Regions from separate parts of the Pseudoflavonifractor phocaeensis genome, predicted to be linked through region 2. Evidence: predicted binding sites of a transcription regulator. Region 2 holds the regulator's gene; each other region holds the start of a gene.
What was found. The regulator HrcA, encoded in region 2, represses chaperone genes, less so after heat shock. The targets are predictions, from matches to a motif close to TGTTAGCACTCNNNNNNNNNGAGTGCTAACA.
Positions count from the first base shown of each region.

Region 1 (7,484 bases), 290 kb from region 2:
CGGGCCTTCGAAATGCTTTTGCTTAGTACATGCCGCCCATGTCGGGAGCGGCGGGAGCGGGAGCGGGGGGCTCGGGCTTGTCGGCCACCAGGGCCTCGGTGGTCAGCAGCACGGCGGCGATGGAGGCGGCGTTCTCCAGGGCGGAGCGGGTCACCTTGGTGGGGTCCACGATACCGGCCTTGAGCATGTCGCAGTAATCCTCGTGGAGGGCGTCATAGCCGTAACCGGCCTTGCCGGAGCTCTTGACCTTCTCCAGCACCACGGAGCCGTCCACACCGGCGTTGGCGGCGATCTGGCGGATGGGCTCGGTGAGGGCGGCGGCCACGATGGACACGCCGGTCTTCTCGTCGCCCTCGGCGCCCTTGAGCAGCTTCTCCACGGCGGGGATGGCGTCCACGTAGGCGGTGCCGCCGCCGGCCACGATGCCCTCTTCCACGGCGGCGCGGGTGGCGTTCAGGGCGTCCTCGATGCGGAGCTTCTTCTCCTTCATCTCGGTCTCGGTGGCGGCGCCCACACGGAGGACGGCCACGCCGCCGGCCATCTTGGCCAGCCGCTCCTGGAGCTTCTCACGGTCGTAGTCGGAGGTGGTCTCGGCGATCTGGGACTTGATCTGGCCCACCCGGGCCTTGATGTCGGCGCTCTTGCCCACGCCGCCGACGATGATGGTGTTCTCCTTGTTGACCTTCACCTGCTTGGCCCGGCCCATCATATCCATGGTGGCGGCCTTCAGCTCCAGGCCCACTTCCTCGCTGATGACGGTACCGCCGGTGAGGACGGCGATGTCCTGGAGCATCTCCTTGCGGCGGTCGCCGTAGCCGGGGGCCTTGACGCACACCACGTTCAGGGTGCCGCGCAGCTTGTTGACGATGAGGGTGTTCAGAGCCTCGCCCTCCACGTCCTCGGCGATGATGAGCATCTTCTTGCCGGACTGCACCACCTGCTCCAGCAGGGGCAGCAGGTCCTGGACGGAGGAGACCTTCTTATCGGTGATGAGGATGATGGGATCGTCCAGGACGGCCTCCATCTTCTCGGTGTCGGTGACCATATAGGGGGTGACGTAGCCCCGGTCGAACTGCATGCCCTCAACCACCTCGGAGTAGGTCTCGGCGGTCTTGGACTCCTCCACGGTGATGACGCCGTCAGAGCCCACCTTCTCCATGGCCTCGGCGATGAGCTGACCGATGGTCTCGTCGCCGGAGGAGATGGCGCCCACGCGGGCGATGTCCTCGGTGCCCTTGACCTTCTTGGAGTTCTTCTTGATCTCGGCGATGGCGGCGTCGGCGGCGGCCTTGATGCCCTTCTTCATGACCATGGGGTTGGCGCCGGCGGCCAGGTTCTTCAGGCCCTCCCGGACGATGGCCTGGGTCAGCAGGGTGGCGGTGGTGGTGCCGTCGCCGGCCACGTCGTTGGTCTTGGTGGCGACTTCCTTCACCAGCTGGGCGCCCATGTTCTCCATGGGGTCGGCCAGCTCGATCTCCTTGGCGATGGTCACGCCGTCGTTGGTGATGAGGGGAGAGCCGTACTTCTTATCCAGCACCACGTTGCGGCCCTTGGGGCCCATGGTGATCTTCACGGTGTCGGCCAGCTGGTCCACGCCCCGCTGGAGCGCGCGGCGGGCATCCTCGCCGTAGGAAATGATCTTAGACATAATGGCATTACCTCCAAATTTTTATCGTTTGGCTTCCCCTGGGGGAAGCTGGCTGGCCAACGGCCAGACTGATGAGGGGAACGCGGCGCAAAATCCTGTCCGGCACAACCGGCCGGCCCCGCTCACCCTGCGGAAGCTTTACTAGGTGCGGCTTACTCCACCACGGCCAGAATGTCGCCCTGGCGCACGATGGTGTACTCTTCCCCGTCCACCTTGACCTCGGTGCCGGAGTACTTGCTGGTAATGACCTTCTGGCCCTTCTTGACGGTCATCTTGACTTCCTTGCCGTCCACCAGGCCGCCGGGGCCCACCTCGATGACCTCGGCCACCTCCGGCTTCTCCTTGGCGCTGCCGGTGAGGATCAGGCCGCCCTTGGTCTTTTCCTCAGCCTCCATCATCTTGATGATCACGCGGTCTCCCAAAGGCATCAGTTTCATTTTGGGTTCCTCCTTATATCATTTTTTCTTATTTAACGAAGTCAGCGTGTTAGCACTCATTTCACTGGAGTGCTAACACGCTTATTATAATAGCCTCGCTTGCCAAATTTGGCAAGTCTTATTTTCCCTATTTTCAAAAAAAATAGCTCAAAAATAGGATCTGTTCAAAAATATATCCGCCAATCTATTTCTCACTTTTATTTTCTTGCTTTATCTCCCGTTTTCAGAAACAGCCCCAACCAAATTGTTAGCAGTCTGTGAACTTTCACGCCAAAAGACGTCCCGGGGGTAGAAGAAGTTCACCTTCTTCTCCGACAGCCGCAGGGTAAAAGAGGTGTCCCGCAGGACTTCCCCGTCCACCACCACGGTGATTTTCTCCCCAGCCGAAAAGGTGACGGCGTCCCCATGCCAGGCCTGAATGAGCTCGGGACACTCCCGGTAGCGGCCCGCGGCGTACCTGCCCACATACCGGCCGAAGGCCAGCCGCCCGATGTCCCCCACCAGGAGCATGTCAAGCACCCCGTCGTCGGGCTGGGCCTCGGGCACCGGGCAGAAGCCGCCACCGTAGTACCTGCCGTTGCAGACGCAGAGGATGGCCACGGGGCCGCTGTAATGGATGGGGCCCATATCCACCGTCATGGGCCGGGTGATACCCTTGGCCACCTCGGCCACCAGGGAGAGGATGTAGGCCAGAGACCCGCCCACCACGGGCAGGCGCTTAAAGCGGTGAACCTCGGCGGCCACCCGTGCGTCCACGCCCGCGCACACCACGTCCAGCCCCAGAAGGCCGTTGCAGTCCATCAGGTCCACCCCGGCCTGGGGCCCGTCCCGGAGGGCGGCCAGGTCGGTGAACCGCCCGCGCCCCTCCGGGCCGAACACACGCAGAAAATCATTGCCGGTGCCCATGGGCACGTTGGTCACCGCCGCCCAGTCCCGCCCCGCGGCGGCGTTCACCACTTCGTTCAGCGTCCCGTCCCCGCCGCAGGCGTAAAGGCGGACGGGCTCCCCCAGGGCCACGGCCCGTTCCGCCAGGGCCCGGGCGTCCCCCTCCCCGGCGGTATAGGCGGCCTCATACTCCCCCGGCGAAAAAACGGCGTCCACACGCTCCAAGAGCTTGTGGGCGCTGTTTTTCCGGCCTGCGGAGGGATTGATGATAAAGATATGCCTCATCCGCTCAGAAGAGGTCCACCCGCTGTTCCGGGCGGGCCAGACGGGAGGCCAGGGCGGCGGCCTCGGAACGGGTGACGGCGTCGTCGGGGCGGTAGGAGAGGGAACCGTCCACGCCGGTGAGGATCCCCTTGGCGTAGAGCCCCCAGATAGCCGGAGCGGCGGGGTCCGCGGCGGACACGTCCCCCACGGCGGCCTTCACTCTGGTCAGGCTGTTGCGCTCGGTCAGGCTCTTGGCCAGGCTGGTGGCGGCAAAGACCTGGGCCAGCTCCCGGCGGGTGATCTGCCGGGTGTAGCTGTCAAACTGGTCCGCCGTGATGATGCCGCTGGCCTGGCAGTAGCTCACCGCCGAGTTGTACCAGGGGTTGCTGACGTGGGAGGTGGTGTGGAAGTCGTCCCCCCGGTAGCGGCTCTCCATGTTGGCCGCCATCTGGATGGCCTCGGCCACGGTGACGGCCCGGCCCGGCTCGAAGGAGGTGCCGCCCGTGCCCGCCATGATGCCGGTGTTGTAGGCGATATCCACCCACAGGGAGAACCAGTCCTTCCCCTTCACGTCGGAGAAGGAGGGCAGTTTGCCCCGGGTGAGGGGGAACTGGCTCCCCTCCACCCCCAGGGCCGCCAGCTGGCCCGGGAGCTGATACAGGGGGACCACGGTCTTGCCTCCGTCCTGGGCGGTGAGGATCAGGGCGTCCAGCCCGCCGCTCTTGCCCACCTCCACGCTGTCGTAGATCAGAGGGTAGATCTGGTTGGTCTTTTTTCCGGCGGCGCTCTGGTAGGGCAGGACGCTGACCACCCCCCAGCCGCCCCCCTTCTGGGCGATGTACAGCCCATAGCCCGCGGGCATCAGGGTGTCGTACTCCGGCTCGATGAGATACTTTCCGTCGGGGCGGATGACCCCCAGCCGGCCGTTCAGGTTCACCGCGGCCATCCCCAAGGAGAAGGAGACCACGGAATTATACTGGAGGGGGATGGCCACGGTCCCGTCCGGGCCGGCGAAGCCCCACTTCCCGTCCTCCTCCGCCTGGGCAAAGCCCTCGCTGTATCCGTGGATCTGGAGGGCCGAAGCGCCCGGCAGGCAGGAGAGGAGCAGGCACACGCACAGCGCCAGTGCCGCCAGAGGTCTTGTCCGCTTCATCACTATCTCCCCTTTTTCTTTCCCAAATATTGAAACAGGTCGCATTTGAGCATCCCGTTGTAAAGTTTCCGCTTCTTGTCCGCCTGCCTGCCGAAGGTCCGCTCGAACTCCGTATGGGAGGACAGCAGGTAGAGGCTCCACCCGGCGGGCACCTCCTGCCAGGCCTGGCCGAAGGCGGCGTAAAGCCCTTCCGCCTCCCGGTGCTCCATGATGCGCTCGCCGTAAGGCGGGTTGGTCACCACCCGGCCAGTGGGCTCCGCCGGGTGAAACTGTCCGGCGTCCGCCACTTCGAAGCGGACGTCGCCCTCCACCCCCGCCTTCTCGGCGTTGCTCCGGGCGATGGCCACGGCCTGGGGATCGACGTCCCCGCCCCAGATATCATACACCCCGTCATACTCCTTGTCCATGGCCTCTCCGGCGGCGTCCAGCCAGGTCTGGGAGGGCAGCCACTTCCACCGCTGGGCGGAGAAGGAACGCTCCAGCCCCGGGGCCCGGTTCCGGGCAATGAGGGCGGCCTCGATGGCGATGGTGCCAGAGCCGCAGAAGGGGTCCCGGAAGGGGTCCTTCCCCCGGTAGCGGGAGAGGAGCACCATCCCGGCGGCCAAAGTCTCCCTGAGGGGAGCGGCCACCCCCACCGCCCGGTAGCCCCGCTTGTGGAGGCCGGGACCGGTGGTGTCCAGGAAGAGCTCCGCCACGTCCTTCATGATGGAGAACTGGATTTGATACACTGCCCCCGTCTCGGGCAGGGTCTCCAGCCCGTACTTCCCGCCCAGCCAGGCAGCCACCGCCTTCTTCACGATGGACTGGCAGGCGGGGACGGCGTGGAGGGCGGAGTCCAGGCAGTGGCCCTTCACCGGGAAGGCCCCCTCCTGGGGGATGAACCGCTCCCAGGGCAGGGCCCTGGTCCCCTCGAAGAGGGCGTCGAAGCTGTCGGCCGGGAAGCGGCCCAGTCGGATAAGCACCCGCTCGCCGGTGCGCAGGTTCAGGTTGGCCCGAGCGATGTCCCCGGCCTGGGCGGAGCACAGCACCCGGCCGTTTTCCGCCTGGACCTGTTCAAAATTCAGACGGCGCAGCTCGTCGGCGCACAGTCCCTCCAGACCGAAAAGGGTGGGGACGGCCAGGGTGAGATGTTCCAAGGGGGCTTCCTCCTTTTTGTTTAGACGAAAGGAACCATAATAATGTTCCCAAAAATCCACGCCAAACATGATTTCCTATCATTATACTAGTTTTGGCCCGGTTTGGCAAACATTTTACTTTCCTTTTCCGTACCTTTATGCTAGACTATCAAGTATGAAAGGAGTTGATCAGCATGCCCTGGCTTCCCAGCGTGGTCTGGTTGGGCCTCCTCATCCTCTTTGCTTTGGTAGAGGCCGCCACCGTGGGATTGATCTCCATCTGGTTTGCCGCTGGAGCCTTGGTGGCTCTGCTGTCCACTTTCTTCACGGACAGCGTGTGGATCCAGATTGGTATTTTCCTGGTGGTGTCCGCCGTTGCCCTGGCGCTGATGCGGCCCTTGGCCGGCAAATACATGACCCCCAAGAACGTGGCCACCAACGCCGACCGGGCCATCGGTAAAGAGGCCGTGGTCACCGAGGAGATCGACAATTTGAAGGGGCAGGGCGCCGTGGCCGTGTGCGGTGTCACCTGGACCGCCCGCAGCGATGACGACCACGTCATCCCCGCCGGCGAAACCGTCACCGTCCTGCGCATCGAAGGGGTCAAACTCTTCGTTGCCCCTGTGCAGAAATGAGGGCCGCCCCGCATATCGCGGCCCAAAGTTGGAAAGGAGTCGTCAACATGCCGTCCATTTCTTCCATTATGCTCATCGTACTGGTCATCCTGATCCTCCTGGTGCTGGCTCTCAACATCAAGGTGGTCCAGCAGTCCCGCGCCTACGTCATCGAGCGTCTGGGCGCCTTCCACTCCGTCTGGGGCGTGGGCGTCCACTTTAAGATCCCCTTCATTGAGCGGGTGGCCAAGGCCGTCTCCCTCAAGGAGCAGGTGGTGGACTTCGCCCCCCAGCCCGTCATCACCAAGGATAACGTCACCATGCAGATCGACACGGTGCTCTACTTCTCCATCACCGACCCCAAGCTCTACACCTACGGCGTGGAGCAGCCCATGTCCGCCATCGAGAACCTGACCGCCACCACCCTTCGTAACATCATCGGCGATCTGGAGCTGGACCAGACCCTCACCAGCCGGGACATCATCAACTCCAAGATGCGCTCCCTCCTGGACGAGGCCACCGACCCCTGGGGCATCAAGGTCAACCGGGTGGAGCTGAAAAACATCCTCCCGCCCCGGGAGATCCAGGACGCCATGGAGCGGCAGATGAAGGCCGAGCGGGAACGCCGGGAGTCCATCCTCCAGGCCGAGGGCCAGAAGGCCAGCCAGATCCTGGTGGCCGAGGGCGAGAAGCAGTCCGTCATCCTGAAGGCCGAGGCCGCCAAGGAGGCCGCCATCAAGAAGGCCGAGGGCGACAAGGAGGCCCGCATCATGGCCGCCGAGGCCGAGGCCACCGCCATCCTCCAGGTCCAGCAGGCCACCGCCGAGTCCCTCAAGCTCCTCAACCAGGCCGCCCCCAGCGACCAGGTGGTGAAGCTCAAGGCCCTGGAGGCCTTTACCAAGGCCGCCGACGGCAAGGCCACCAAGCTCATCATCCCCTCCGAGATCCAAGGGCTGGCCGGCCTGGCCGCCAGCGCCAAGGAGATCTTCGTGGACGACAAGGCCCAGCCCGAGCAGAAATAAGCCCGGATCGATATACAGGGTGGATATCCCGTCAGGGAATATCCACCCTGTATTTTGTCCTCCGCCTCCGCTCCGGCCTGACAAACATGCCCCTTGGCGGCTTGTTTTTCCCCCCTGCTTCTGATATAATAATTTCTCTACGGATCTCTATTTTTCACCGGGGAGGTGTCCGCCATGCACAGAAAAAGCCTGTCTCATATCCTGGAGCCCAGCTTCCGGCTCTATTTTATCTTTCTGGCCGCTTTTACTCTGGCCACCGCCGTCACCGGCGACTGGGGCCTGGCCATCGTGGAGGGCGTCCTGGTCCTCCTGCTCTTCCTCTATTTCCGCCGCAGCAGCAGCCTGC
Region 1 covers NZ_JBCDMT010000001.1:95,885-103,368, reverse strand. Annotated here, with positions in the region: gene groL (chaperonin GroEL) at 23-1,648, opposite strand; gene AAEU42_RS00510 (co-chaperone GroES) at 1,801-2,085, opposite strand; gene AAEU42_RS00505 (diacylglycerol/lipid kinase family protein) at 2,296-3,255, opposite strand; gene AAEU42_RS00500 (WG repeat-containing protein) at 3,260-4,387, opposite strand; gene AAEU42_RS00495 (THUMP domain-containing class I SAM-dependent RNA methyltransferase) at 4,390-5,523, opposite strand; gene AAEU42_RS00490 (NfeD family protein) at 5,697-6,137, shown strand; gene AAEU42_RS00485 (SPFH domain-containing protein) at 6,185-7,138, shown strand; gene AAEU42_RS00480 (DHH family phosphoesterase) at 7,313-7,484, shown strand, end outside.
Region 1: AAEU42_RS00510 (co-chaperone GroES) is a predicted target of HrcA. The motif match lies at 2,133-2,163, and genes of this name have one in related genera.

Region 2 (7,484 bases):
CCACGAGGACCACGGTAAAGGTGACATACTCCCCCAGCCGGGACACCTCATAGTCATAGGAGGCCACCAGGGGCGCGGCGGGGTCCAGGCCGGAGGCGCCGCGCTCCAGCTCGGCCACCCGGCCTTCCAGCCGGGTCAGCTCGTCGTGGAGCTGTCCGTAATTGCGGCCCATGGAGATGGTATAGGCCCCGCAGCCCAGCACGAGGGCCAGCAGGGCGAGGACGGGGAGCAGCCGGGACTTTCCCGGCTTTTTCTTCGGCTCCGCCGGGGCCGCCTCCCCGGTCCGGGGCGGCTCCTCCACCTGGAGCAGCTCGTTGAGGCTGATGCCGAAGAGTTTGGATAGGGCGATCAATTTGTCGGTGTCGGGTACCGCCCCGTCGGCCTCCCACTTGGAGACCGCCTGCCGGGAGACCCCCAGCTTTTCCCCCAGTGCCTCCTGGGAGAGGTCCAGGGCCGTGCGGTGGGCCTGGATGCGCTGTCCTAACGTCATGGCCTTCGCCTCCTTTTCCGCTTTCAGCATAGCGGCAGGGTGGGGGGATTGTCAACGCCCGGGGCCTTACACCTTGTCAACCGGGGGTTGCCCCTCTTGGGCCGCAGGGGATTCCGGCTCCTCCTCGTCCCCGGCGGCCCGCTTCAGGTCAGCCTGGGTGAGGGCCATGAGGGCGGCCTTGTCCACCGTCTCCAGCCCCGCCACCCGGTCGGACTGGCAGGAGACCGCCCGCTCGAAGAAGTTGCGCACGTCCCGGGCGTTGCCGAAGTTCTCGTCCCGGTTTTCGTACATCTCGTCCAGAAAGTCCTTGGCGTAGGCCCCGGCGGCCTCGTCCAGCGTGTAGCCGTTCTTTTCGCACATGGACTGGAAAATTTGGTACATCTGGCCGCCGTCGTAGTCCTCGAAATAGAAGTATTTGTTGAAGCGGCTCTCCAGGCCGGGGTTGGAGTGGATGAACTCCCCCATCAGGTCGGTGTAGCCCGCCACGATGACGATGAGGTCGTCCCGGTGGTCCTCCATGTTCTTCAAAAGCACCTCCACCGCCTCCTGGCCGAAGTCGTTCTGGCCGGTGTGGCTGGTGAGGGCGTAGGCCTCGTCGATGAAGAGCACGCCGCCGATGGCCTTGGTGATGACCTCCTGGGTTTTGAGGGCGGTCTGGCCCACGAAGCCCGCCACCAGCCCGGAGCGGTCCACCTCCACGAGCTGGCCCTTGGACAAAACGCCGATGGCGTGGTAAAGCTTGGCCAGCAGACGGGCCACGGTGGTCTTGCCGGTGCCGGGGTTGCCCAGGAACACCAGGTGGAGGGACAGGGGCGGCACGGGGAGGCCCTCCCCCTCCCGCAGGCGGCGGACCTTCACCAGGTTCACGAGGCTCTTCACGTCGGCCTTCACCTTGTCCAGCCCGCACAGCTCGTCCAGCTGGGCCATCAGTTCCTCCAGGGTGGGCTCCGGCTCCTTTTTCTCCTCTTCCTCCTGGACCTCCTCCGCCGGGGCGGGGGCGGCAGGGGCGGGGCGGGAGGTCACGAAGTCCTTGGCGTCCAGCGGGGCCTTGCCCCCCTCCAGGCCGTCCTTGTCGCACAGGGCGGACAGGGCGTCGGCGCAGCGGTTGACGAAGCCGGCCTCCCCCTCGCTGACCACCCCGTCCACGGCGGCGAAGAGAAGGGCCATCAGGGTGAAGAGGTCCACGAACCGCCGGGCCAGGCCGGTGTTCGCCACCTTGTCCCAGGCCCGCATGCGGCCGAAAAAGTCCGGGGTCTTGAAGCCGGGGTAACCCGTCACGCTGGTGCCCAGCTCCCAATAGAGGATGGAGGGCACCGGGTTGCCCCGGAGGTAGATGGCGTTATAGTACTCCACATAGCCGGGGGTCAGGGCGGCCCCGTCGGCCTTCCAGGTCCCCAGGGCGCAGGACTGGAAGAACGCGTCCAGCTCGTGGGTCAGCCGCACCCGGAGGGCGGCGTCCGGGACGGCGCGGATGAAGGCGGAGACGCCCTCCTCGTACTGCTTGTGGACCTCCGCCGGGGAGAGGGGTGTTTTCATAGGTGGTCACCTCTGATTTAAAGTATTTCCATTATAACCGCTGGGCGGGCATTTGGCAAACGCTCCTTCCGCCTCTTGACTTTCCCCAATCTTCGCATTAGAATAATTAAGCTGCTTCATTATTATAAAGGTGCTTTAACAAAAAGGAGTTGACCCATATGCCCATCTATTTGGACCATGCCGCCACCACCCCGGTGTGTCCCGCCGCAGTTCAGGCCGCCGTGGAGGCCATGACGGAGGGCTGCGGCAACCCCTCCTCGGTCTACCCCCTGGGGAAGGCCGCCGCCCAGCGGCGGGAGGCCGACCGGGCCGTGGTGGCCGGGGCTCTGGGGTGCCTGCCGGAGGAGTTCTTCTTCACTTCCTGCGGCACCGAGGGGGACAACTGGGCCATCTCCGCCGCCGTGGAGCTGAACCGGCGGAAGGGAAACCACGTGGTCACCACCGCCATCGAGCACTCCGCCGTGCTGGAGCCTATGAAGGCCCTCCAGGCCAAGGGCTTTGAGGTCACCTTTTTAAAGCCGGACAAGACCGGCCGCATCGACCCTCAGGCCGTGGCGGAGGCTGTCCGACCCGACACCATCCTGGTGTCCATGATGCTGGTCAACAACGAGGTGGGTTCCCTCCTGCCCGTCCGGGCCGCCGCGGACGCCATCCGGGCCGCGGGCTCCCCCGCCCTTCTGCACACCGACGCCGTCCAGGGCTTTTTGAAGGTGCCCTTCACCCCCAGGGAGCTGGGGACGGACTTCGTCACCATCTGCGGCCACAAGGTCCGGGCCCCCAAGGGCATCGGCGGGCTCTACATCAAAAAGGAGCTTATCCCCAAAATAAAGCCCCTCCTGCTGGGGGGCGGCCAGGAGCGGGGGCTGCGGCCCGGCACCGAGCCCACCGCCCAGATCGCCGCCTTCGCCGCCGCCGTGGCGGCCTGGACCCCCGGAACTTCCGAGGCCATCCGGGGGGTGAAGGACTACGCCGCGGAAAGGCTCTCCGCCATCGACGGCGTGGAACTCATCGACCGGGGGGACGCCCCCCACATTCTGCCCATCTCCCTGCCCGCCTTCTCCGGCCAATCCCTGGTGGAGGCCCTGGGGAGCCAGGGGATGTACGTCTCCTCCGGCTCGGCCTGCCACCGCGGGAGGCCCAGCCACGTGTTCGCCGCCATGCCGCTGAACCCCAAGGTAAAGCTGGGGGCCCTGCGGGTCTCCTTCGGGCCGGAGTCCACCCGGGAAGAGGTGGACACCCTGGCGGGGCTGCTGGAGCATATCTGCAAAAACAAGACGCTGCTTTTTTGACGGGCGGGACACCGCACGAGGTAAGGAGGTAATTGGTTGTTTTCTTACATGAGGAGGGGCAAGGCCTTTTACAAGGACGTCGTGACCCTGGCCATCCCCATCATCCTGCAAAATCTGATCACCAACTCTCTGGGCCTGCTGGACACCTTCATGGTGGGTATGCTGGGGGAGGCCCCCATGGCCGCCGTGACCCTGGCCAACATCCCCATCTTCGTGGTGCTGCTGATGGTCTTCGGGATGCAGTCGGGGGCGTCGGTGCTCATCAGCCAGTTCTACGGCAAGGGGGACTATGACGCCATCAGCCGGGTCATGGGCATCGGCTTTTACGTCTCCGGCGCCGTAAACCTGGTCTTTGGCTGTATCATGTGCTTCTTCCCGGTCCAGTTCATGGGCCTCTTCGGCAGCGACGCCGGGGTCATCGCCCTGGCCGCCGAGTACGCCCGGATGGTCGCCTTCTCCTTCTTCTTTGACGGACTGGCCCAGGTGTACATCGCCGCCCACCGCAGCATGGCCAACCCCAAGCTGGGCCTGTACATCCTGGTGGTGTCCATGGTGAGCAACACCTTCCTCAACTGGGTGTTCATCTTCGGCAAGCTGGGGGCCCCCGCCATGGGGGTACAGGGGGCCGCCCTGGCCACCCTCATTTCCCGGATGCTGGAGTGCGCCATCGCCGTGGGCCATATCTGCCTCAACAAGAGCTTCCGGGTCAAGCCCAGCCAGCTTTTCCGTCCCGGCGGGGAGATGCTCTCCCGGTACTTCCGCTATGCCACCCCCGTGGTGCTCAACGAGACCCTCTGGGGCCTGGGCACTGCCATCTACCCCACCATCATGGGCCACATGGAGGGCTCCCAAGCCATCCTGGCGGCCTTCGGCATCTCGGGCAACATCGAGAAGGTGGCCACGGTGGTGGTCTTTGCCATTGCCGGCACCGCCGCCATCATCGTGGGCCGGGAGATTGGCGCAGGGCGGCGGGACACGGTGTATGAGGTGGGCCTCACCCTGGACACCCTGGCTTTTCTCGCCGGGCTGATCGTGGGGCTGGTATTGATCGTCCTGACCTTCACCTTCTTCAGCCCGGTGCTCTACCCCATGTTCCACCTGTCGCCGGAGGCCTCCTCCATCGCCACCATGATGTCGGTGGTCACCTTCTCCTTCCTGTCCCTGCGCTCCTTCAACTCCACCAACACAGTGGGGGTGCTCCGGGGCGGCGGGGACGTGCGCACCGCCTCCATCATCGACCTGAGCCCCCTGTGGTTCGTGTCCATTCCCCTGGCCGCCCTGGCCGGGCTGGTGTTCCACTGGGGCATCCTGGTGGTGTACCTGTGCATCTCTCTGGAGAACGTGGTGAAGTTCTTCTTCGGGATGGCCCGGCTGAAGTCGGGGGCGTGGATCCGGGATGTAACCGCGGCGTAAGGACCGTTTTTTCGGGAAAAGCCCGGTTGATTTTCAGCGACTGCACGTCAAACGTGCGTAAATCTGAGGGACATTTCTTTTCCCGAGGAAAAGTCTTGGATACTGACCTGGTCGCAGATTCCCTTTCTAGTAGACAGTCTACTGCCCGAAGCTAGGGGGGAAAAGCACGGGTGCGTCTGTGCGACCCGTGGTCCCTCTCGCGCCGCTCGGCCGCTGACGTGTTCTTGACACAGCCTGGTCTTTTAGCCTTCCCCTCGGGGGAAGGTGGCAGCCCGAAGGGCTGACGGATGAGGGGAACTCGGGATAATGGGAAAGGCCCTGCCAAACGACAAGTTCCCCTCATCAGTCTGCTTCGCAGACAGCTTCCCCCAGGGGAAGCCTAATTGATAGGCCTTCACCCGGCCACGGGCGTCCACTATCGCCGTTGGCAATCCCACCGTCTTACCGCTAACCCCCGCCCCTTTCCTTGCCACGGAAAGGGGCGGTTTTTTTGCCGCATTTTCCTGAAATCATTCACATTTTATTTACAACCCCAACTATTGACTTTCCCGGTCCATGGTGGTACATTATCTTTAGCACTCAGGAGAATAGAGTGCTAAAATCTTTTTTGTGAGGTGAGCGGCTTGGACTTAAGCGAACGAAAAAAGAAGATCCTCCGGGCCGTCATCGAAAGCTACGTCCAGAACGCCGAGCCGGTGGGCTCCAAGGCGGTGGCCGAATGGGCCCGGCTGGACGTATCCTCGGCCACCATCCGCAACGAGATGGCCGATCTGGAGGAGCAGGGCTACCTGGAGCAGCCCCACACATCCGCCGGACGGGTGCCCTCCCCCAAGGGCTACCGGCTCTACGTCAACGAGTTGATGGGAGACTACAAGCTCTCCATCCAGGAGACCCAGCGGATCAACGAGGCCCTCCACCTGAAAATGAAGGCCCTGGACCGGGTCATCGACGAGGCGGGCCGGGTGGTGGCCAAGCTCACCCAGTACCCCGCTTTCGCCCTGGCCACCGGGCCGGAGAAAATGACCATCCGGCGCTTTGATCTGCTGCTGGTGGAGCAAAACGCTTTCATCGCGGTGGTGATGACCGATTCCAACGTGGTGCGCAACAAGCTCTTCCGGCTCTCGGAGGACCTGAGCGAATCCCAGCTTCAAATGCTGGGCACCCTTCTGAACACCGGTTTCACCGGCCTGACCCTCTCCGAGCTCACCCCCGAGCTGGCCCGGGTGGCCCGCCACGCCACGCGTGAGGCCTACGACCTCATCGAGCTGGTGGTACGCTTTGGAGCCGAGGTCCTGGACGAGCTGACCAAGCGGCCGGTCCACACCGCGGGCATCGCCAACCTGCTGGAGCACCCGGAGTACCAAAGCCTGGAAAAGGCCCAGCCCTTGATGAGCTTCCTTTCCGACGAGGAGTTCGGCCCCTTCCCCATCCGGGTCGACCCCGGCAGCCCCACCGATATCGTCATCGGCCCGGAGAACGTGGCCGAGGCGCTGAAAGATTCCAGCGTGGTCATGGCAAGCTATGACCTGGGCGACGGGATGAAGGGCCTGATCGGCGTGGTGGGCCCCACCCGGATGGATTACGCCAAAATCTCCGCACGGCTGTCCTATTTCGCCAGAGGGCTGACCTGGCTCATCGGCCAAGGCGGGCTTCCCCCCGGCGATCCTGAGCAGTGACGCCGCTTTATCACGAGAATACCAAGGAGGGAATCTCTTGAGTAAGAAAGAGAACAAAAAGCAGGCCCCCGAGGCCGGGGACCAGACCTTGGACGAGGCCGTCCAGACCCCTGAGGCCGAGATCCAGGCCGATACCCCCGGCGCCGAAGGGCCCGATCCCCTGCTGGAGGAGCTGGAGACCCTGAAGGCCAATCTGGCCGATCAGGAGGACAAATTTCTCCGGCTGGCCGCCGAGTACGACAACTTCCGCCGACGTAGCCAGAAGGAAAAAGAGGCCATCTACTCGGACGCCAAGGCCGACGCGGTGAAGGCCCTCCTCCCCGTCTACGACAATCTGGAGCGGGCATTGAAGCAGGACACCCGTGACGAGGCCTACGCCAAGGGCGTGGAGATGACCATGACCGGCCTGAAAAAGGCGCTGGAGTCCCTGGGGGTCCAGGAGATCCCCGCCCTGGGACAGAGCTTCGACCCCACCTTTCACAACGCCGTGATGCACGTGGAGGATGAGGAATACGGCGAAAACGTGGTCGTGGACGTCTTTCAGGCCGGGTTCACCCTGGGCGAAAAGGTGATCCGCTTCGCCATGGTGAAGGTGGCCAACTGATCCCCCGCCGGAAGGCTCCCCTCATCAGTCAGCCCGCGGCTGACAGCTTCAACGACTTTGGCTTGCATCAAGCAGCCCTAAGCGATCGCTAAGGCCCGCTGGACCCCAGGGGAAGCCCTTAAGCCTTCCCCTGGGGGAAGGTGGCACAGCGAAGCTGTGACGGATGAGGGGAACCTTTCGATTTTCATATACTTTTGTATAAAACAATTTACTTTGTTATTGGAGGAATTTATATGTCTAAGATCATCGGTATTGACCTGGGTACCACCAACTCCTGCGTGGCGGTCATGGAGGGCGGCGAGGCCGTCGTCATCCCCAACGCCGAAGGCAACCGCACCACCCCTTCCGTCGTAGCCTTCTCCAAGGAGGGCGAGCGGATGGTGGGCCAGGTGGCCAAGCGCCAGGCCGTCACCAACCCCGACCGCACCGTGGCCTCCATCAAGCGTGAGATGGGCTCCGACTACAAGGTCACCGTT
Region 2 covers NZ_JBCDMT010000001.1:381,900-389,383, reverse strand. Annotated here, with positions in the region: gene AAEU42_RS01935 (helix-turn-helix domain-containing protein) at 1-490, opposite strand, end outside; gene AAEU42_RS01930 (AAA family ATPase) at 557-2,026, opposite strand; gene AAEU42_RS01925 (cysteine desulfurase family protein) at 2,185-3,315, shown strand; gene AAEU42_RS01920 (MATE family efflux transporter) at 3,364-4,728, shown strand; gene hrcA (heat-inducible transcriptional repressor HrcA) at 5,343-6,404, shown strand; gene grpE (nucleotide exchange factor GrpE) at 6,442-7,008, shown strand; gene dnaK (molecular chaperone DnaK) at 7,242-7,484, shown strand, end outside.

Region 3 (7,484 bases), on a different contig from region 2:
CAGGAAGCGGTTGACGGCCTGATCCGGGCGGATGCCCAGCACGGAGCGGGCGGGGCCGGTCATACCCAGGTCGGTGACGAAGCCCGTCCCCTGTGGAAGGATCTGGGTGTCGGCGGTGGGCACGTGGGTGTGGGTGCCCCACACCGCCTGGACCCGGCCGTCCAGATAGTAGCCCATGGCCCCCTTCTCGCTGGTGGCCTCGGCGTGGAAGTCCACCACCACAAGGTCAGTGTCCATGGCCTTCAGGGCGGCGTCGGCCACGGTGAAGGGGTTGTCGAAGTTGGAGTCCATCTCACATCGGCCGATGAGGTTTAGCACCCCGATCCGCAGGCCCCTGGGGCCGTCAAAAACGCCGAAGCCCCGGCCAGGGACCCGGTTGGTGTAGTTGGCGGGGCGGAGGATATACCGGTTTTCCTCCAGAAAGTCGGCGATCTGGAGCCGGTTCCAGGTGTGGTTGCCCAGGGTGATGACGTCGGCCCCCGCGTCGAAGATGTCCTGGGCCTGCCGGGGGGTGATGCCCACGCCGGAGGCGTTTTCCCCGTTGACCACGGTGAAATCCACGGCCTTCAGCTTTTTCAGGGTGCGCAGGTGCCGGGCCAGGCAGTCAAGGCCGGGATCGCCCACCACGTCGCCCACGGCCAGAAGATGTAACAGCATTCTTTTTCCTCCATTCTATCAGGTACATTATAAGAGATTTTGCCCGAAAGCGCAATCGTTACCACTCGTCACCGAATCGTAAACTCCCCGCAAGGACTGGAACGGAAAATTCTGTTACACTGTGGGCAGAGGAGTGGATGAATGATGAAAAAAAGAGTGCTTGCGCTGATCTGCGCCCTGGCCCTGCTGGCCGGGTGCAAGGCCGCCCCGGCGGAGGAGACTGCCCCGCCCGCCAATCGCGGGGGCACGCCCCTGACCCAGGAGGAGATCGATCGGGTCAACGAGGCTTTCTCCCCCCTGGAGGAGCGGGAGGACGGAACCTACGCCACGGCGGTGAGCGGCTTCTTTACCAGCTATTACGACCGCCCGGAGGATTTGAACTTCCAGGAATTCCTGCGCTACTTTCCCGGTGACGGCACCCTGGGGGAGGCCGACGCCCAGGAGTTCGCCGCCCTGGCGGCCCTGCCGGGGTTCCCGTGGCGGGAGGACCTGGGGACGGAGGAGGTCCGGGTCACCGACCTGCCCGTTCCCACCCACCGCATCCTACGCTCCTCGGTGGACGACACCCTGCGGCGCTACGCCGGAATCACCACGGCGGAGCTGACGAACACCGACGGGGTATTCTATCTGGAGGACTACGGCGCCTATTACACCTTCACCAGCGACTTCGGCCCCGGCGCCTTTCCCTGCGTAGGCGGGGTTTGGGACGAAAACGGGGCCCGGCTGTGGACCCGGCCCAGGGAGGACGGGAGCCGGTCTGTGCTCACCCTCCGGGCGGAGGAGGGACGGTATCTCATCCAGTCCTTCACCATGGAGGAGGGGGAGACCCTGGCCCAGCTTTTGACGGGGCTGAAGGCGGAGGACATCGGCCACATCTCCTGGACCGGGGCGGAGGAGAACGCCCCCACGGAAGAGGAGCTGGCGGGCCTCGTGCGCTCCGCCCTGGAGCATCCCTTGGACCACGACGGGCTGACGATGAACGGCTCGGACAGCGACGTGGTGTGGACTCTGGACTTTTACCTGGGAGAGAAGGGCCAGAGCGCCTGGTCCGGGGACGACGCCGTCCACCTCTTCACCAGCCTGGAGGAAAACATCGTGGAGATTTTCGGCGGGGGCCACCTGCCCAGCGGCCGGGTGTGGGTGGAGGACGAGGCCCTCTACCGGCGCGTCCGCACCCAGCACGACGTCCCGGCCGGGGAGATCGACGAGGCCGCCTACGCCGCCTATCGGGAGGGGGTGGAGGCCTATCTGGATCAGATGTTCCCCAACCTGGACGAGATGTTCCCGGACGAGGGGGGTGTCACCGTCTCCTGGACCCTCACCGGCTTCCGGGAGGTCCAGGCCCGTCCCGAGCTGGACGCCAGGGTCTACGAGGTGGGGGCGGTCTTCACCGCGGACCCGCCGGAGCGGGCGCCCCACATTATCGCCGGCGGGGCCTACGTGGACAGCGAGCTGCGCATCCACGGGGCCCTCTGGGCCAACCTGCTGGTGACGGCGGGGGACCGGGCCCTGGGCTTCAAAAGCTGGGAGTGGCTGGACATCGACGGCGGCCTAAACCAGTACGACACCGTGAAGGCCCTGGCGGTGGACGTCCACCGGAGCGGGGAGATGATTGGGAATTGGACCCGGGAGGAGGTCAGCATCGTGCCGGGGAGCACCCTGATCCGCTACACCGCCCCGGACGACACCGGGACGCCCCAGGTCAGGCTGGAGGTGCCCACCATGACGGAGGAACACGACCTGGACGGCGGGGGCGACCCGGAAATCGTGGTCTACCTCCAGGGGAAGGCGAGAGGCATCGGCATCTACGACCTCAAGGGCGGGGAACTGGTGTACCTGGACGTGAATGAAACCTTGGGTTGTCAGGCCTCCGAGTATATGGGGAACATAGGCAATCTTCAGGATGAGTACCACGACTGCATTTGGGCCGGCTTCGCCGCTCCCGACGGCACCCTGCGGTTTGAGGTCTACCGCTATACCCCGGAGCGGACGCTGGAATACGTCTGTCCCCTGGACGACGCTTTGTACAAAGGCACGTGAAATTGTAAACTTTTTGGGAACCCCCTTGAAATTTATGACACGAAGGACTATCATAGCGTTAGCACTCTGGAGAAAAGAGTGCTAACGCTATGTTTTTATAAATTTACTTTCATATAGGAGGAATCACCCATGGCGAAGAAGCAATTCAAGGCGGAATCCAAGCGGCTGCTCGATCTGATGATCAACTCCATCTACACCCACAAGGAGATCTTCCTCCGGGAGCTCATCTCCAACGCCAGCGACGCGGTGGACAAGCTGGCCTACAAGGCCCTCACCGACGACAAGGTGGGGCTGAACCGGTCGGATTTCCAGATCGTGATCACCCCCGACAGGGACAGCCGCACCCTCACCATCACCGACAACGGCATCGGCATGACCAAGGAGGAGCTGGAGAAAAACCTGGGCACCATCGCCCGCAGCGGCTCCTTCCAGTTCAAGCAGGAGATGGACAAGGGGGAGGCCGCCGAGGGGGTGGATATCATCGGCCAGTTCGGCGTGGGCTTCTACTCCGCCTTTATGGTGGCCGACGCCGTGACGGTGCGCTCCAGGGCCTACGGCTCCGACGAGGCCTGGGAGTGGAAGTCCAACGGCGCCGACGGCTACACCGTGGAGCCCTGCGAGAAGGCGGACGTGGGCAGCGAGGTGATCCTCCACATCAAGGCGGACACCGAGGAGGAGGACTACGGCCAGTACTTGGAGCAGTACCGCCTCCAGGGCCTTGTGAAGAAGTATTCCGACTATGTCCACACCCCCATCCGCATGGAGATGACCAAGTCCCGCCAGAAGGAGAAGCCCGCCGACGCGCCGGAGGACTACAAGCCTGAGTACGAGAGCTACACCGAGGTGGAGACCCTCAACTCCATGGTGCCCCTGTGGCAGCGGCCCAAGAGCCAGGTGACGCGGGAGGAGTACAACCAGTTCTACAAGGAGAAGTTCGGGGACTGGGAGGACCCTCTGGCGGTGATCCACATCGCCGCCGAGGGCCAGATGGAGTACAAGGCCCTCCTCTTCATCCCTGCCCACGCCCCCTTCGACTATTACAGCAAGGACTATGAGAAGGGGCTTCAGCTCTACTCCTCCGGGGTGCTCATCATGGACAAGTGCCCCGACGTGGTGCCCGACTATTTCAGCTTTGTCAAGGGCATCGTGGACTCCCCCGATCTGCCGCTGAACATCTCCCGGGAGACCCTGCAGCACACCCGGGCCCTGCGCATCATCGCCAGCACCGTGGAGAAAAAGGTGAAGGCGGAGCTGATGAAGCTCCAGAAGGAGGAGAAGGAGACCTACCTCAAGTTCTGGAAGGCCTTTTCCCGGCAGCTCAAGTACGGGGCCGTCAGCGACTACGGCGCCCACAAGGACCTGCTTCAAGACCTGCTGCTCTTCCCCTCCTCCGCCGGGGAGGAGCTGACCGCCCTGGCCGGGTACCAGGAGCGGATGAAGGAGGACCAGCAGTCCATCTTCTATCTCTCCGCCGAGAGCCTGGACAAGGCCAAGGGCCTGCCCCAGGGCGAGCGGGTGCTGGACCGGGGGTATGAGATCCTCTATTTCACCGACGAGGTGGACGAGTTCGTGGCCCAGACCCTTGGCGCATACGGCGAGAAGCCCTTCAAGGACGCCGGGGCCGCCGACGCCCTCCCCGAGAGCGAGGAGGAGAAGGCGGAGAACGAGAAGAAGGCCGAGGCCAACAAGCCGGTGCTGGACTTCGTGAAGGAGGCCTTGGGGGACAAGGTCTTTGACGTGCGCCTTTCCAAGGCGCTGAAATCCGCCCCCGTGTGCATGACCGCGGAGGGCGGGGTGTCCCTGGAGATGGAGAAGTACTTCCAGCGCATGGAGGCGGGAGAGGGCGCCATCAAGGCCCAGCGGGTGCTGGAGCTCAACGCCGACTCCCCCGTGTATGGGGCTCTGGCCCAGGCCGTGGGGCAGGACCCGGAGAAGGCGAAGAAGTACGCCGAGCTGCTCTACGACCAGGCCCTTATCATCGCCGGGCTGCCGGTGGAGGATACGGGGAAGTACACCGAGCTGGTCTGTTCGCTGATGGTGTAAAAGAAAGGAAAAGGGTGCTTTATGTTTCGGGAAATGCGCAGAAAAAACCAGGCCCTATCCCGGGAGGAGGCCGCCGCCGTCCTGGACCGGGCCCTGTCCGGCGTGCTGGCCCTGTCGGGGGACGACGGCTATCCCTATGCCGTGCCCATCAGCTACGTGTATGACGGCGGGAAGCTCTATTTCCACTGCGCCAAAAGCGGCCACAAGCTGGACGCCCTCCAAAGAAACCCGAAGGCCTCTTTCTGCGTCGTGGACCAGGACCAGATCGTCCCGGCGGAATACACCACCTATTTCAGAAGCGTCATCGTATTCGGACAGCTCAGGGTGATGGAAGAGGGGCCGGAAAAGCGGGCGGCCGTGGAAAAGCTGGCCGTCAAATATGCCCCGGAGGATACCGACGCCCACCGGGAAGGGGTCATCGACCGGGGGTGGGGAGCCCTCTGCGTGCTGGAAATGCAGGTGGACCACATGACCGGGAAAGAGGCCCTTGAGCTGACCGGAAAGGGACAAGAGGGGTAACAGGGGCGGATCGATCCATAAAAAAGCCTGTGTGATTTCATCACACAGGCTTTTTTTACCGCACTTCCTCGTAGAGGGCCACCGCATCCGCCTTCCCCACGATCTCGGGGGTGGAGAGGACCTTCACCTTCACGGTCCGCTCCCCGAACTTCAGCTCCAACAGGTCGCCGGGCTTGACCTCGTAGGAGGCCTTCACCGGGCGGCCGTTGGCGGTGACCCGGCCGGCGTCGCAGGCCTCGTTGGCCACGGTGCGCCGCTTGATGAGCCGGGAATTTTTCAGCCATTTGTCCAAGCGCATAGAATCACCTCGTTTTTACCGTTATTGTACCACAAAATTCGCCGGGGAGAAAAGCAAAAAGGTGTGGGCAGAGTAAAAGACGTAGAAAAACTACTTTATCCCCCGGCTCTTTCGGGAATATTAAAAAACCGGCCCCGGGTCACCCCGGGGCCGGTTCGATATGCAAGCGAACTTATTTCGCCACGGCGTCCTTCAGAGCCTTGCCGGGCTTAAAGACGGGGACCTTGGAGGCGGGGATGTTGATCTGCTCCTTGGTCTTGGGGTTACGGCCGATGCGGGCGGCGCGGCACTTCACCTCGAAGGCGCCAAAGCCGACCAGCTGCACCTTGTCGCCGGAAGCCAGGCAGTCGGCAATGGCCTCAATGGCGGCATTGACAGCGGCCTCGGTATCCTTCTTGGACAGGCCGGCCTTCTCGGCGGCGGCGTTGATGAGTTCAGCTTTATTCATGTTCGTTTCCTCCTGTTTTTTCTCGGCGGCGGACCGCCAAATATACTTAAGGCGTAAAGCCGTTAAGTCCGTTTCGCTCTCTCCCAGAGCTGGTCCAGCTCGGAAAGGCCCATCTGGGCCATATCCCTGCCCTCCTGGGCGGCAAAGGCCTCCACCTTGCGGAAGCGGGAAATGAATTTGTCGGTGGCGGCGGTGAGGGCCTCCTCGGGATCGGCCTTCACAAAACGGGAGACGTTGACGGCGGCGAAGAGCAGGTCCCCCAGCTCCTCTTCGATGTTGGTGCCCTGGGCCATGGCCTCTTTCAGCTCCTCCAGCTCCTCGGACAGCTTGTCCACCGCGCCGGAGGCGTCGGGCCAGTCAAAGCCGGCCTTTTTCGCCTTTTTCTGCACCTTCTCCGCCCGCCACAGGGCGGGCAGAGAACGGGCCACGGCGGTGAGGGTGTCGGTATAGGTCTGCTGTCCCTTCTCCTCCCGCTTGAGCTCTTCCCAGTTCACCAGCACCTCGTCGGAGCCGGTGACGGCGGTGTCGCCGAACACGTGGGGGTGGCGGAAAATGAGCTTCTTGCAGATGCCGTCGGCCACGTCGTCCAGGGTAAAGCGGCCCGCGTCCTTTTCGATGTCCGCGTGAAAGACCACCTGGAGGAGGACGTCCCCCAGCTCCTCTTTCAGATGCTCGGGACTGGCCTCGTCGATGGCCTCCACAACCTCATAGCTCTCCTCCAGCAGACCCCTGCGGAGGGACTCGTGGGTCTGCTCCCCGTCCCAGGGGCAGCCCCCCGGCGCGCGGAGGAGGGAGACGATTTCTTCCAAGTCCTTGAGGCCGTAAGATTCTTTCCTAACAAAATCTATCATATTTTACCCCTTACTGCAAGGTCTTTTCGCAAATTAATCACTGGATATGGAGGATTTTCGCGATTTTATCCCCTTTGGGCATGAGGGCCAGGTCATCTTTGGAGATGACGCGCAGGACCAGCACCAGAACCAGGTATACCACCACGCCCACAAAGATGGCCCCCAGAGTGGCCAGGGAGTTGCCAAGATGGAGGAAATTAGTGAGCAGGCCGTAGCTCCCCCAGGCCGCCAAAGCCATGACGGCGGAGGGGATAAAGGGCTTGACGAAGGCACGCAGGAAGCTGGGGGGGGAGGGGATGGCCCGGCGGATCATGAAGATCTCCAACGCGGAGATGACGATGAAACAGCACAGGGTGCCCACCGGGGCGCCGTTGATGCGGATGTCCGGGTTGCCCACCAGGGTGTAGTTCACCAGGATCTTCACCACCCCGCCGATGATCACCGCCAGGATGGGCAGGTTCACCATGCCGTTGGCCTGGAGGATGGAGTTGCACAAGAGCTGGAGGGCCACAAAGATGGAGGCCAGCCCCAGCACGGAGAGGAGCGGCCCGGCGATGGACACGTCGATGGCGGGGAACAGCAGGCCCATGATGGGCCCGCCCAGGGCGAAGAGGCCCATGCCCATGGG
Region 3 covers NZ_JBCDMT010000002.1:296,844-304,327, forward strand. Annotated here, with positions in the region: gene AAEU42_RS03470 (TIGR00282 family metallophosphoesterase) at 1-657, opposite strand, end outside; gene AAEU42_RS03475 (hypothetical protein) at 799-2,697, shown strand; gene htpG (molecular chaperone HtpG) at 2,827-4,740, shown strand; gene AAEU42_RS03485 (pyridoxamine 5'-phosphate oxidase family protein) at 4,762-5,259, shown strand; gene AAEU42_RS03490 (RNA-binding S4 domain-containing protein) at 5,315-5,557, opposite strand; gene AAEU42_RS03495 (HU family DNA-binding protein) at 5,730-6,047, opposite strand; gene mazG (nucleoside triphosphate pyrophosphohydrolase) at 6,068-6,856, opposite strand; gene AAEU42_RS03505 (putative polysaccharide biosynthesis protein) at 6,894-7,484, opposite strand, start outside.
Region 3: htpG (molecular chaperone HtpG) is a predicted target of HrcA. The motif match lies at 2,754-2,784, and genes of this name have one in related genera.